DNA from 4 places in the Pseudomonas sp. Arb-4-2C genome. Region 4 is predicted to be linked to each of the others. Evidence: predicted binding sites of a transcription regulator. Region 4 holds the regulator's gene; each other region holds the start of a gene.

Region 1 (2,973 bases), 1.1 Mb from region 4:
GACTTTGCTCTGACTGACGACAAAATTCAGCGCGGCGGCTTCTTTCGGCAGGCTGAAGGTCTGGTGCACACGCAGATTGGACTGTGTGCGATCGGCCATCAGAATCATCACCCGGCGCATACCGCTGGCAACCAGGGCATCGCGCGCCGCGACGGTCAGGCTCATGGCATTGGTGAAGCGGCTCGGCTCGGCCAGCAGTTCGGCGCATTGCCGGCGCCAATTCGCCAGATCCTCGGTACTCGGTGCGGCCGCCGGCAGCATTCCGGCCGGCAAACGATGGGTGCCCCACGGCCATAATAATGAAACGGCCGGGTGCCACAGATCGGGCATTGCATGCTGACGCGCACTGTTGGCAGCTTGCTGGTGCAATTGTTGTTGCACCTCGTCCATCGAAATCTGCAGATAAAGGCTGGTCAGATATTGCCAGCGTTCGCTGTGCGGACTGTCCCAGGCCTGTTGCGCCGACAGCGCCAGGCCGTTGGCCAGCAGCACGGTGTTGGCTGGCTGATTGAGCCAGCGACGCAGGGTCGGATCGTCATCGAGGCGGTTCTGCTGGCGCAGCGGGTGTTCGCTGTCGCGGGCGATGCGCAGCACTTTGACCAGTTCGCGTTGTTCGCTGAGCAGCAGCTTATAGCCTTGCTGCACCCAGATCGGCAGGTGCCAGACTTGCACCAGCGCCTCGGCGATTCTCAGCAGGCGCACGCCAAACAGTTGCTTCTCGACCACCGGGGCCGACTCGCCCTTGTGGATGACCCGCAGCTCCCACTCTTCGAGCAACTGTGGAAACGTCAGCGCCAGCGGCCATAACGGCGAGAGAAACAACAGGCTGCCCCAATGGATGTCCTGCCACAGCCGCGCCAGGCGACTGGCGAAAAAACCGTTGGCCTGTTGCGTGGCGTGCTGGCTGATCATTTGCAGTTGGCGCAAGGCCTGGGGAATCTGCATCTGCGGTTCGACGGGCAGGCGCGCGAGCAATTCCTCGGTACGCGCCAGGCCCAGGCGGTTGATCGCCACCTCGAGATTTTCCGCCGGTGCGGCCATGGTGCCGTGGGTGTGACGATTGGCCTCACGAATGATGCTCAAGGCCAGTGCCGGACTGTCCTGCATCAGGTCGGCGATGTCGCGCAGCGAGCTGCGGTTATCGCGAATCGCCCGGCAAACCTTGTCGTGAGCTTCTTGCGGAACCGGCAGGCGCACGCTATCGAGCAGCTTTACCCAGCCTTCGAGTGTGGTCGGTTTTGCGTGTGGGACGTTCGTTTCATTAGCCATGTCTGGACGAGATCTTCACTGACTGTAGACGCGCCCGGCATGGGCTAAATTGGCTTTTCGCCTGAACTGGCTATAGTCTGGCGCAGTTTTGCCGATAAGTAGAAGAAGAGATTTTTTAACTTCCGAATATGACCTTGAACCCGACTCAGTAAGTACTTTCTACCTATGGCTAAAATTATCGGCATCATCGTCGTATTCGCGAGCGTGCTCGGCGGATACGTGCTCTCCCACGGCAAAATTGCCGCCCTGATCCAGCCCTTCGAGGTGATGATCATCGGTGGTGCGGCCCTCGGTGCATTCCTGCAGGCCAACCCCGGTTACATGACGATGCACGTGCTCAAGAAATCCCTGAGCATGTTCAGTTCGCGTTTCAGCCACACCTTCTATCTCGAAGTGCTGGGCCTGATCTACGAGATCCTCAACAAGAGCCGCCGCGAAGGCATGATGGCCATCGAAGGCGACATCGAAGACGCCGCCGCGAGCCCGATCTTCGCCAAGTACCCGGCCGTGCTCAAAGACGAGCGCATGACCGCGTTCATCTGCGATTACCTGCGCATCATGTCCTCCGGCAACATGGCTCCGCATGAGCTGGAAGGCCTGTTCGACATGGAACTCTACAGCCTCAAGGAAGACCTCGAGCATCCATCCCACGCGGTGAACGGCATTGCCGACGCCATGCCGGGTTTCGGTATCGTCGCGGCGGTACTGGGTATCGTGGTGACCATGGCGTCGTTGGGTGAGGGCGATCAGAAATCCATCGGTCTGCACGTCGGTGCGGCACTGGTCGGTACCTTCTTCGGTATTCTCGCGGCGTACGGTTTCTTCGGCCCGTTGGCGCATTCCCTGGCCCACGATGCCAAGGAAGAACTGAACGTCTACGAGGCGATCAAGGCTTCCCTGGTGGCGTCGGCTTCCGGCATGCCGCCATCGCTGGCAGTCGAGTTCGGGCGCAAGGTGCTGTACCCGGCCCACCGTCCAAGCTTTGCCGAGCTGGAACAAGCCGTTCGCGGTCGCTAAGCCATGGAAAATAATCAGCCGATTATCATCAAGCGCGTCAAGCGCATAGCCGGCGGGCATCACGGCGGAGCGTGGAAAATCGCCTTCGCCGACTTCGCCACGGCGATGATGGCGTTCTTCCTGGTGTTGTGGCTGCTGTCCACCGCAACGCCGGAACAGAAGATCGCCATCGCCGGTTACTTCAAGGATCCGGTCGGCTTCTCTGAAAGCGGCACGCCGTACATCATCGACCTGGGCGGTACACCGACCCTGGCGCCGGAAAACACCCTCAACCCTGAGGTGAAGTCGCAGCCGCAACCGGACAAGGTCACGGTCGACACTGAGCAGGTCGAAGGCATGGCCGAACAGGTCGAGAAGGAACGCCTGGAACTGTTGCTGCAGGAACTGCAGAACAAGGTCAACGAGAACCCGCAACTGCAGAAGTTCAAGGATCAGATCCTGTTCGAGATCACCCCGAACGGCTTGCGCATCCAGATCATGGACGCCGAGAACCGGCCGATGTTCGACTCGGGCTCTGCACGTCTGAAACCGTACTTCGAAGACATCCTGCTGGCCATGGCCGACACCATCAAAGCGGTGCCGAACAAGATCAGCATCAGCGGCCACACCGACGCCAAACCGTACACCGGCACCGGCGATTTCGGTAACTGGGAGCTCTCGGCCAACCGCGCCAACGCCGCACGGCGT
Region 2 (2,973 bases), 2.0 Mb from region 4:
AGCAGGTTGGTCTGTTCGGCAATCGAGGTGATCACACTGACGATGCCGCCGATTTCCTGGGAACGCTGACCGAGGGTGTTGATCACGCTAGCGGTGGTGTTCAGCGCGCCAGCAATTTGCTCCAGTGAGGACGAAGCTTCTTCCATCGAGGTGCGCCCGATCTGGGTCTGCTGGGCATTTTCCTGCGCCAGACGCTGGGTGTTGCCCATGTTGTCGGCGATGTTCAGCGAGGTGGCGCTGAACTCTTCCACCGCACCGGCCATGCTGGTGATCTCGCCCGACTGCTGCTCCATGCCCTCGTACGCGCCACCGGACAATCCGGACAGCGCCTGGGCACGGCTGTTGACCTCTTCCGAGGAGCGGCGAATATGCTCGACCATGGTCGACAGCGCCTGGCTCATCTGGTTGAACGCGCGGGACAACTGGCCGATTTCGTCGTTGCTCGACACATTCAGGCGCACGCTCAGGTCGCCGGCGCCCAAGGCTTCGGCCTGACGTACCAGATCGCCCAGCGGTTGCAGCTTGCTGCGCAGCAGCCACATCGCCGCGCCCACCGCGATCAGCATCGCCAGCAGACTGCCGATGGCCAGTTGCGTGCCGACACTCCAGGTCACGGCGCGAATCTCGGATTTCGGCATGCTCGCCACCACCGACCACGGCCCGCCGTCGAACGGTACGGCGATGCTGTAGAAGTCTTCGGCGGTGTCGCTCCAGAACTCGCCTTTACCCGGTTTCCTGGCCAGACCTTTGATCACCGGCACTGCCTGATCCAGTGCCTGCACACCCGCTGGCGCAACCAGCCATTTGTTTTGCTCATCCAACAGCGCCAGCGAGCCGCTCTGACCGATGCGGAAACGCTTGAGGTTGTCGAACTGGGCGTTCTGCGCATCGGTGTAGTCGAAACCGACGAACAACACCGCAATCACCTTGCCGCTGCCGTCGCGCACCGGGGTGTATTGGGTCATGTAGGAACGATCGAACAGCAAGGCGCGACCGACATAGCCCTGTCCCGCCATCAACTTCGCATAGGCCGGGTGCGCATGGTCGAGCAAGGTGCCAATGGCGCGCGTGCCATCCTGTTTGGTCAGCGAGGTGCTGACCCGCACGAAGTCTTCGCCGCTGCGCACAAACAGCGTGGCGACACCGGCGGTCATTTGCTTGAACTCGTCGACTTCCTTGAAGTTGTTGTTCAGCACTTCGCTGCCCAGATGCAGGCCCGGCGTCTGGGTACCGGCAACCGTCACCGGCTCATCCGCGTGAATGCTCAGGCCCGCGCTGAAGCGTTTCTCGAACAATCCGCTCAGGCGCTGCGTACTTTCGCGCAGCGTGCCGTGGAAGGTACTCAACTGATCGGCCAGCAGCCGCGCCTCACTGGCGAGGTGTTCTTCACGGGTGGCGAGGTTGGCGGTATCCAGCGAACGCAGGGCGAACACCGTACTGCCACTGATGACGATCGCAAGGATCACAGCGAGCGCGAGGCCCAGCTGCGAGGCGATCCGGGCGCGAGGTTGAGACATGGACAGCTCCTGGCCGAGCCACCGGATCCTCCCTGATCGCAGCATCTGCTCGGAAATTTTCTAATATGGGGGGTGAAATCGTGGAAACCGGCACGACGGTCCCACCTGCTCATTTTCGGCGGTAAAAGCGAATACTTGAGTAAACAGCGGGGTTATGGCGCAAGGCCGGCATTGTGGCGGCTCGAACGTTTCAGCTCAAGCGCTCGACCACCGGCAGCGCCATCGCGCGCACTTCGCCTTGCAGGAAGTCGCTGAGGCGGCGCAAACGCTCACCTCCCGGCCGGGTCTTCGGCCACACCAGGTAATAATTCAGCCCGCTGGCGACGGCGGTCGGCCACGGCAGGCTCAAGCGCCCTTGCGCCACATCCTCGGCAACCATCAGCAGATCGCCCATCGACACACCGTAACCGCGCGCCGCCGCGATCATCCCCAGTTCAAGGGTATCGAACACCTGCCCGCCCTTGAGCGAGACCTGATCGGACAGCCCCATGTGCTCCAGCCAACTGCGCCAGTCACGCCGATCCGGGGTCGGGTGCAGCAACTCGGTGGCAGCCAGGCGCGCGACATCCCAGGGTTGATCGTTCAGCAGGTTCGGTGCACCGACCGGAATCAGCTCTTCGGGAAACAGCAGGCTGGCCTCCCAGTCCGGCGGGAAATGCCCGTCACTGAGCAGCACCGCGCAGTCGAAAGGCTCGTTGTTGAAGTCGACCGAGTCCACGTCCATCCAGGCACTGGTCAGTTGCACCTCGTTGCCCGGTTGCAGATGACGGAAGCGGCTGAGCCGCGCCAGCAGCCAGCGCATGGTCAGGGTCGACGGTGCTTTCATGCGCAGGATGTCGTCTTCGGCGCGCAAGGTGTTGCAGGCGCGCTCAAGCGCAGCAAAGCCGTCGCGAATCCCCGGCAACAGCATCCGGGCGGACTCGGTGAGTTGCAGGTTGCGCCCGCTGCGGTGAAACAGCTTGCAGGCAAAATGCTCTTCAAGCGTACGAATGTGCCGACTCACCGCGCTCTGGGTGATCGACAGTTCCTCAGCGGCGCGGGTGAACGAACTGTGCCGCGCTGCCGCTTCGAATGCGCGCAGGGCATACAAGGGAGGAAGACGACGAGACATATACCAAGCTCCAGTAGCGGGATGCAGCCAACCTGGCAGAATCCTTTCATGATGAGTTTTAATCATGCCACCCATCCTTTTTATCCCTTTGTGCAAACGCTGCCAAGCGCCGAGAATCGACGGTCCCCTATTCCCTCTTTCAATGAGTGGTGATGACCATGCAGCATCCTGTGCGTACCGAACTCTGGGCCATCCTGCGGCTGGCGGGGCCGTTGATTGCTTCACAGTTGGCGCACATGCTGATGGTGCTGACCGACACCTTGATGATGGCGCGATTGAGCCCTGAAGCGTTGGCCGGTGGCGGGCTAGGGGCTGCGAGCTATTCGTTCGTGTCGATTTTCTGCA
Region 3 (2,973 bases), 1.3 Mb from region 4:
AGCAGCACGTTCGGCACCGGTGAACTGATTCGCGCCGCGCTTGATGCCGGCGCGCAACGGGTGATTTTGGCGATTGGTGGCAGCGCGACCAACGATGGCGGCGCAGGGGCCATGCAGGCGCTCGGGGTCAAGTTGCTCGATGCGCAAGGTCAGGCTCTGGTGCCGGGCGGTCTTGCGTTGGCGCAACTGGCGCGTCTGGACCTGAGCGCACTTGACCCACGTCTGGCCCAGGTACGCTTCGACATCGCCGCCGACGTCAACAACCCGCTGTGCGGCCCGCACGGTGCCTCGGCAATTTTCGGCCCGCAAAAAGGCGCGTCACCGACCCAGGTGCAGCAACTGGATCAGGCACTGGGGCACTTCGCCGAACTTTGTGCGCAAGCGCTGGGCAAGGACGTTCGCGATGAACCGGGAAGCGGTGCTGCGGGTGGATTGGGCTTTGCCGCCAAGGCATTTCTCGGCGCGCAATTCCAGGCCGGGGTTGAAGTGGTGGCGGAACTGGTGGGCCTGGCCGACGCCGTCAACGGTGCCGATCTGCTGATCACCGGCGAAGGCCGCTTCGACGCGCAGACCTTGCGCGGCAAGACCCCGTTCGGTGTGGCGCGGGTCGCCAAACAGCACGGTGTGCCGGTGATCGTCATTGCGGGCACGCTGGGCGAGGGTTATCAGGAACTCTACGAGCACGGCATCGATGCGGCATTCGCCGTGACCAGCGGCCCGATGACCCTGGAACAAGCCTGCGCCGAGGCGCCGCGCTTGTTGCGCGAACGGGCGACGGATATTGCCCGGGTCTGGCAGATGGCCAAACTCAATATCTGACGCACTGAAAACATTGTGGAGAGGGGATGAATCCCCTCACCACAGGGGGGCAAGCTGCAAAGGTGTTTCAGCTCTGAAACACCTTGAAAAATATTTCCGCTTTACACGAAACCTTCCTAAAGCCCGGCCGATACAGAGATCAGGCGCACACAGATTCCCTCGAACAGTGACGCCGGACTGAACCCGCCCAAGGGCCAGTGATGACGGCAAGGACGCTCGCAGTTACCTCTATCCGAGAGTCCAACCATGTCCTTGCGTAACCTGAATATCGCGCCCCGTGCCTTCCTCGGTTTTGCCTTTATCGCCTTGCTGGTGATCGTCCTTGGCGTGTTCGCCGTCAATCGCATGTCGACCATTCGCCAGGCCTCTGTCGATATGGAAACCAATCAACTGCCCAGCGTCGCGTACCTGGGCAAGGTCACGGAAAACGTTCTGCGCCTGCGCATTCTGTCGTTCCGCGTATTGGTCAACCGAGAGCCGGCGGCGTTGCAGGATGCCCAGACCCGCATCAACGAACTGGTGGACAAGGTGCGCAGCGCCCAGGCCGCTTATGCCGCGTTGCCGGCCGGAGGGGAGGAACTGGCGCAATACAAGGTCTTCGCCGCGACGCTCGACAACTACTTGCAAGCGCAAAACCAGATGATGGAGCTGTCGCGCCAGGACAAGGTCGAAGAGATGCGCACCCTGATCAATACACGGATCAAGGACGGCACCGATCAGATGGGCGAGCAGCTCAACAAACTGATCGCGATCAACGCTTCGGATGCGAAAGACGCCTCCGCTCAGGCCGGCGAACATTACGACAGCGCCATTACCGGTATCGTCATTGTTGCCGTTGTCGCGGCACTGGCTACCGTGCTGCTGGCCTTGCTGCTGACCCGCAGCATCGTCACCCCGTTGAACCGTGCAGTACTGGCGGCGCAAACCATCGCCGGTGGCAACCTGAGCAAAACCATCGAAGTCGATGGCAAGGACGAAGCCACGCAGTTGCTGCAGGCGCTGGCCACGATGCAAACCAACCTGCGTAAAACCATCGAGCAGATCGCGGGCTCCGCCACCCAGTTGGGCGCCGCCGCCGAAGAACTCAGCGCGGTCACCGAAGAAGCCTCGCGTGGCTTGCAACAGCAGAACGACGAGATCGAACAGGCTGCGACGGCCGTCAACGAAATGACCGCCGCCGTGGAAGAAGTGGCGCGGAACGCCGTATCGACCTCCGAGGCCTCGAACCAGTCGACCCACGCCGCCCGCGAAGGTCGCGATCAAGTGGTGAAGACAGTCGACGCGATCCAGATCATGACCCGCGACGTGCAGAACACCGCGCAGATGATCGAAGGCCTGGCCGCGCAGGGCCGCGACATCGGCAAGGTGCTCGACGTGATCCGCGCCATCGCCGAACAGACCAACCTGCTGGCCCTCAACGCCGCCATTGAAGCGGCACGTGCCGGTGAGGCCGGGCGTGGGTTTGCGGTGGTGGCGGACGAGGTGCGCGCCTTGGCCCATCGCACCGCGCAGTCGACCCAGGAAATCGAGAAAATGGTCGCCGGCATTCAGAACGGCACCGGTGAAGCGGTGTCGTCGATGCAGCAAAGCAACCAGCGCACTCAGACCACCCTGGAAATGGCCCGCGCCGCCGGTGTGGCGCTGGAGCAGATCACCCAGTCGATCCATCAGATCAACGAACGCAACCTGGTGATCGCCAGTGCCTCGGAAGAACAGGCGCAGGTGTCTCGCGAAGTCGACCGCAATCTGGTCAATATCCGCGATCTGGCCACGCAATCGGCTGCCGGGGCCAATCAGACCAGCGCTGCGACCCATGAGCTGTCGCGTCTGGCGGTGGATTTGAACGCCATGGTGGCGCGTTTTGTGATTTGAGATAGGGTGAAGGCTGGAGACCGCGCAATCAGGAGACGTACATGCGCTATTCAGCCTTGACCCAACGAATCGCCGGGGAGGGAGCAGCGGCCTGGCAGATTCATGACCGAGCGCTGGAGTTGCGCGCCGAGGGTGTCGATATCCTGCTGCTGAGCGTGGGTGATCCGGATTTCGATACGCCGCTGCCGATCATCCACGGCGCCATCGATAGCCTGTTGGCGGGTGATACGCATTATTCCGAGGTGCGTGGCCGTTTGGCGCTGCGCAAGCTGATCGCTGCTC
Region 4 (2,973 bases):
TAGAATCCAAGGCTGGATAACAAATCGTCCACATCGTCCTGACCGGACACAACGTCTTCTCGTTTATCGGCATGAATCTGCGGACCTTCACCCTGCGAGAGATGTTTTTGTGGATCTTTTTCTGCAAGCATCGCGGCGCGGTCGTGTTCGATGCCCGCAAAGCGGTCCACCTGACTGGCCATGAGGACGAGTTTGAGCAAATTGCTTTCGACTTCGGTGACCAGTTGGGTCACGCGCTTGATCACCTGACCGGTAAGGTCCTGGTAATCCTGAGCCAGCAGGATGTCGTTAAGGTTGCTCGACACCGCACGGTTGCCCGTGCTGCTGCGCGACAGAAAACCGTCGACCCGGCGCGCCAGCTCGCGGAACTCTTCGGCCCCGACCTCACGGCGCATGAAACGGCCCCAGTCGGTGCTCAGGGCCTGGGCTTCCTCAGCCAGACCATTGACGACCGGGGTGGCGCTTTCCACCAGATCCATGGTGCGGTTGGCCGCGGCTTCGGTCAGCTTGACCACATAGCCCAGGCGTTCGGTGGCGTCGGTGATTTGCGACACTTCCTCGGCCTGCGGCATGTGCGGATCGATCTGGAAGTTGACGATCGCACTGTGCAGTTCGCGTGTGAGCTTGCCCACTTCCTGATACAGGCCGCGGTCACGGGTCTGATTGAGCTCATGGATCAGTTGCACAGCGTCGCCGAACCTGCCTTTTTCAAGGCTCTCGACCAGTTCGACCGCGTGTTTTTTCAGGGTCGATTCGAAATCGCCCTGTGAAGATTCGTTATGCTCCATAGCTCCCCCGCGCGTTCATCAGCCGATGCGTTCGAAAATCTTCTCGATTTTTTCTTTCAGCGCCTGAGCCGTGAAAGGTTTGACCACGTAGCCGTTCACACCGGCCTGAGCGGCCTCGATGATCTGCTCGCGCTTGGCTTCTGCAGTCACCATCAGCACGGGCAGGTGCTTGAGTTTTTCATCGGCACGCACGTGGCGCAGCAGGTCGATACCGGTCATGCCCGGCATGTTCCAGTCCGTTACCAGAAAGTCGATGCTTCCGCTGTTGAGCACCGGAATGGCAGTCGTGCCATCGTCGGCCTCGACGGTGTTGGTGAACCCCAGATCACGCAGCAGGTTCTTGATGATCCGCCGCATCGTTGAGAAGTCATCAACGATGAGGATTTTCATGTTCTTGTCCAATTCGACCTCCAAGCAGTCTTAAACGCGCCCAGCACCTGGACGCGCCATTTCAATCAATCCGGCAAAGCACTCGATGACTGTCTGGAGCACAACAGAGCAAGACCGGTGCCGTTCATCACCGCACCAGCCTCGTTCGCAGTGTCCCCACACTGCCTTCAGCGCGCTCGCCACTCCCCCAAACGCCCCCGCAAGCGGGCCGCGCACTGGCTGTGTAACTGGCTGACCCGCGATTCACTGACGCCAAGGACTTCACCGATCTCCTTGAGGTTCAGCTCTTCGTCGTAGTACAGCGCCAACACCAGTCGCTCACGCTCCGGCAAATTGGCAATCGCGTCCGCCAGCGCGGCCTGGAAGCGTTCATCTTCCAGATCGCGTGACGGCTCAAGATGAGAACTGGCGCCATCCTCGTGCAGCCCTTCGTGTTCGCCGTCCTGCAACAGGTCGTCGAAACTGAACAGCCGGCTGCCCAGCGTGTCATTCAAAATCCCGTAGTAATCGTCGAGACTCAATTGGAGTTCGGCCGCAACCTCGTGATCTTTAGCATCACGGCCGGTTTTAGCTTCAATTGCCCGAATTGCGTCACTGACCATACGGGTGTTGCGGTGAACCGAGCGTGGCGCCCAATCACCTTTGCGCACTTCATCGAGCATCGCACCGCGGATTCGAATGCCCGCGTACGTTTCGAAACTGGCGCCCTTGCTGGCGTCATATTTGGTCGAGACTTCGAGCAGGCCGATCATCCCGGCCTGAATCAGATCTTCGACCTGCACACTCGCCGGCAAGCGCGCCAGCAGGTGATAGGCAATGCGCTTGACCAGTGGCGCGTAACGCTCGATCAACTCGTACTGCGCGTCACGTGCCGACTTCTTGTAGTAATTCATACCGCTGGCGGTCATAACACAGGCCCTGCCGTTTGCTGCACGAGGCGCTCGACGAAAAACTCAAGGTGACCGCGCGGGTTGGCAGGCAGCGGCCAGGTATCGACCTTCTGCGCGATCGCCTTGAACGCCAGCGCGCACTTGGAACGCGGAAAGGCTTCATAGACCGCTCGCTGCTTCTGCACTGCCTTGCGCACGCTTTCGTCGTACGGCACCGCGCCGACGTATTGTAAGGCGACATCGAGGAAGCGATCCGTGACCTTGGTCAACTTGGCGAACAGGTTGCGCCCTTCCTGCGGGCTCTGCGCCATGTTGGCGAGGACGCGGAAGCGGTTCATGCCGTAGTCGCGATTGAGCAGTTTGATCAACGCGTAGGCATCGGTGATCGAAGTCGGCTCGTCGCAGACCACCAGCAACACTTCCTGGGCTGCGCGGACAAAGCTGACTACCGAGTCACCAATGCCTGCAGCGGTGTCGATCACCAGCACATCGAGGTTGTCGCCGATGTCGCTGAAGGCCTGAATCAGACCGGCATGTTGCGCCGGACTCAGGTGAACCATGCTCTGGGTGCCGGAGGCGGCCGGCACGATGCGGATCCCGCCGGGACCTTGCAACAGCACGTCGCGCAGCTCGCAGCGACCTTCGATCACGTCGGCCAGGGTACGTTTGGGGGTCAGTCCCAGCAGAACGTCGACGTTCGCCAGCCCCAGGTCGGCGTCCAGCAGCATGACCCGACGGCCAAGCTCTGCCAACGCCAGAGACAAGTTCACTGACACGTTAGTCTTGCCGACGCCACCTTTGCCGCCGGTCACCGCGATCACCTGTACGGGATGCATGCTGCCCATGTTATTTCTTTACCTTGTCTTGCATAGACGGAGGCCACATTACTGGCTGCGCGTTCTCAA

Evidence for each region. The regulator FliA, encoded in region 4, starts transcription of late flagellar genes. The targets are predictions, from matches to a motif close to CTAAAGTTTNNNNNNNNNNNGCCGNTAA.
Region 1: a site for FliA is predicted at 1,340-1,367, ahead of motA (flagellar motor stator protein MotA). Genes of this name have one in related genera too.
Region 2: a site for FliA is predicted at 1,630-1,657, ahead of AC0J41_RS25720 (methyl-accepting chemotaxis protein). Genes of this name have one in related genera too.
Region 3: a site for FliA is predicted at 926-953, ahead of AC0J41_RS12000 (methyl-accepting chemotaxis protein). Genes of this name have one in related genera too.

The regions. Positions count from the first base shown of each region.
Region 1 is NZ_CM146899.1:195,970-198,942, forward strand. Features, by position in the region: gene AC0J41_RS00805 (HDOD domain-containing protein) at 1-1,269, opposite strand, end outside; gene motA (flagellar motor stator protein MotA) at 1,435-2,286, shown strand; gene motB (flagellar motor protein MotB) at 2,290-2,973, shown strand, end outside.
Region 2 is NZ_CM146899.1:5,652,578-5,655,550, forward strand. Features, by position in the region: gene AC0J41_RS25720 (methyl-accepting chemotaxis protein) at 1-1,517, opposite strand, end outside; gene AC0J41_RS25725 (LysR substrate-binding domain-containing protein) at 1,708-2,628, opposite strand; gene AC0J41_RS25730 (NorM family multidrug efflux MATE transporter) at 2,787-2,973, shown strand, end outside.
Region 3 is NZ_CM146899.1:2,673,876-2,676,848, forward strand. Features, by position in the region: gene AC0J41_RS11995 (glycerate kinase) at 1-819, shown strand, start outside; gene AC0J41_RS12000 (methyl-accepting chemotaxis protein) at 1,066-2,691, shown strand; gene AC0J41_RS12005 (pyridoxal phosphate-dependent aminotransferase) at 2,733-2,973, shown strand, end outside.
Region 4 is NZ_CM146899.1:1,333,630-1,336,602, reverse strand. Features, by position in the region: gene AC0J41_RS06065 (protein phosphatase CheZ) at 1-788, opposite strand, end outside; gene AC0J41_RS06060 (chemotaxis response regulator CheY) at 807-1,178, opposite strand; gene fliA (RNA polymerase sigma factor FliA) at 1,346-2,086, opposite strand; gene fleN (flagellar synthesis regulator FleN) at 2,083-2,913, opposite strand.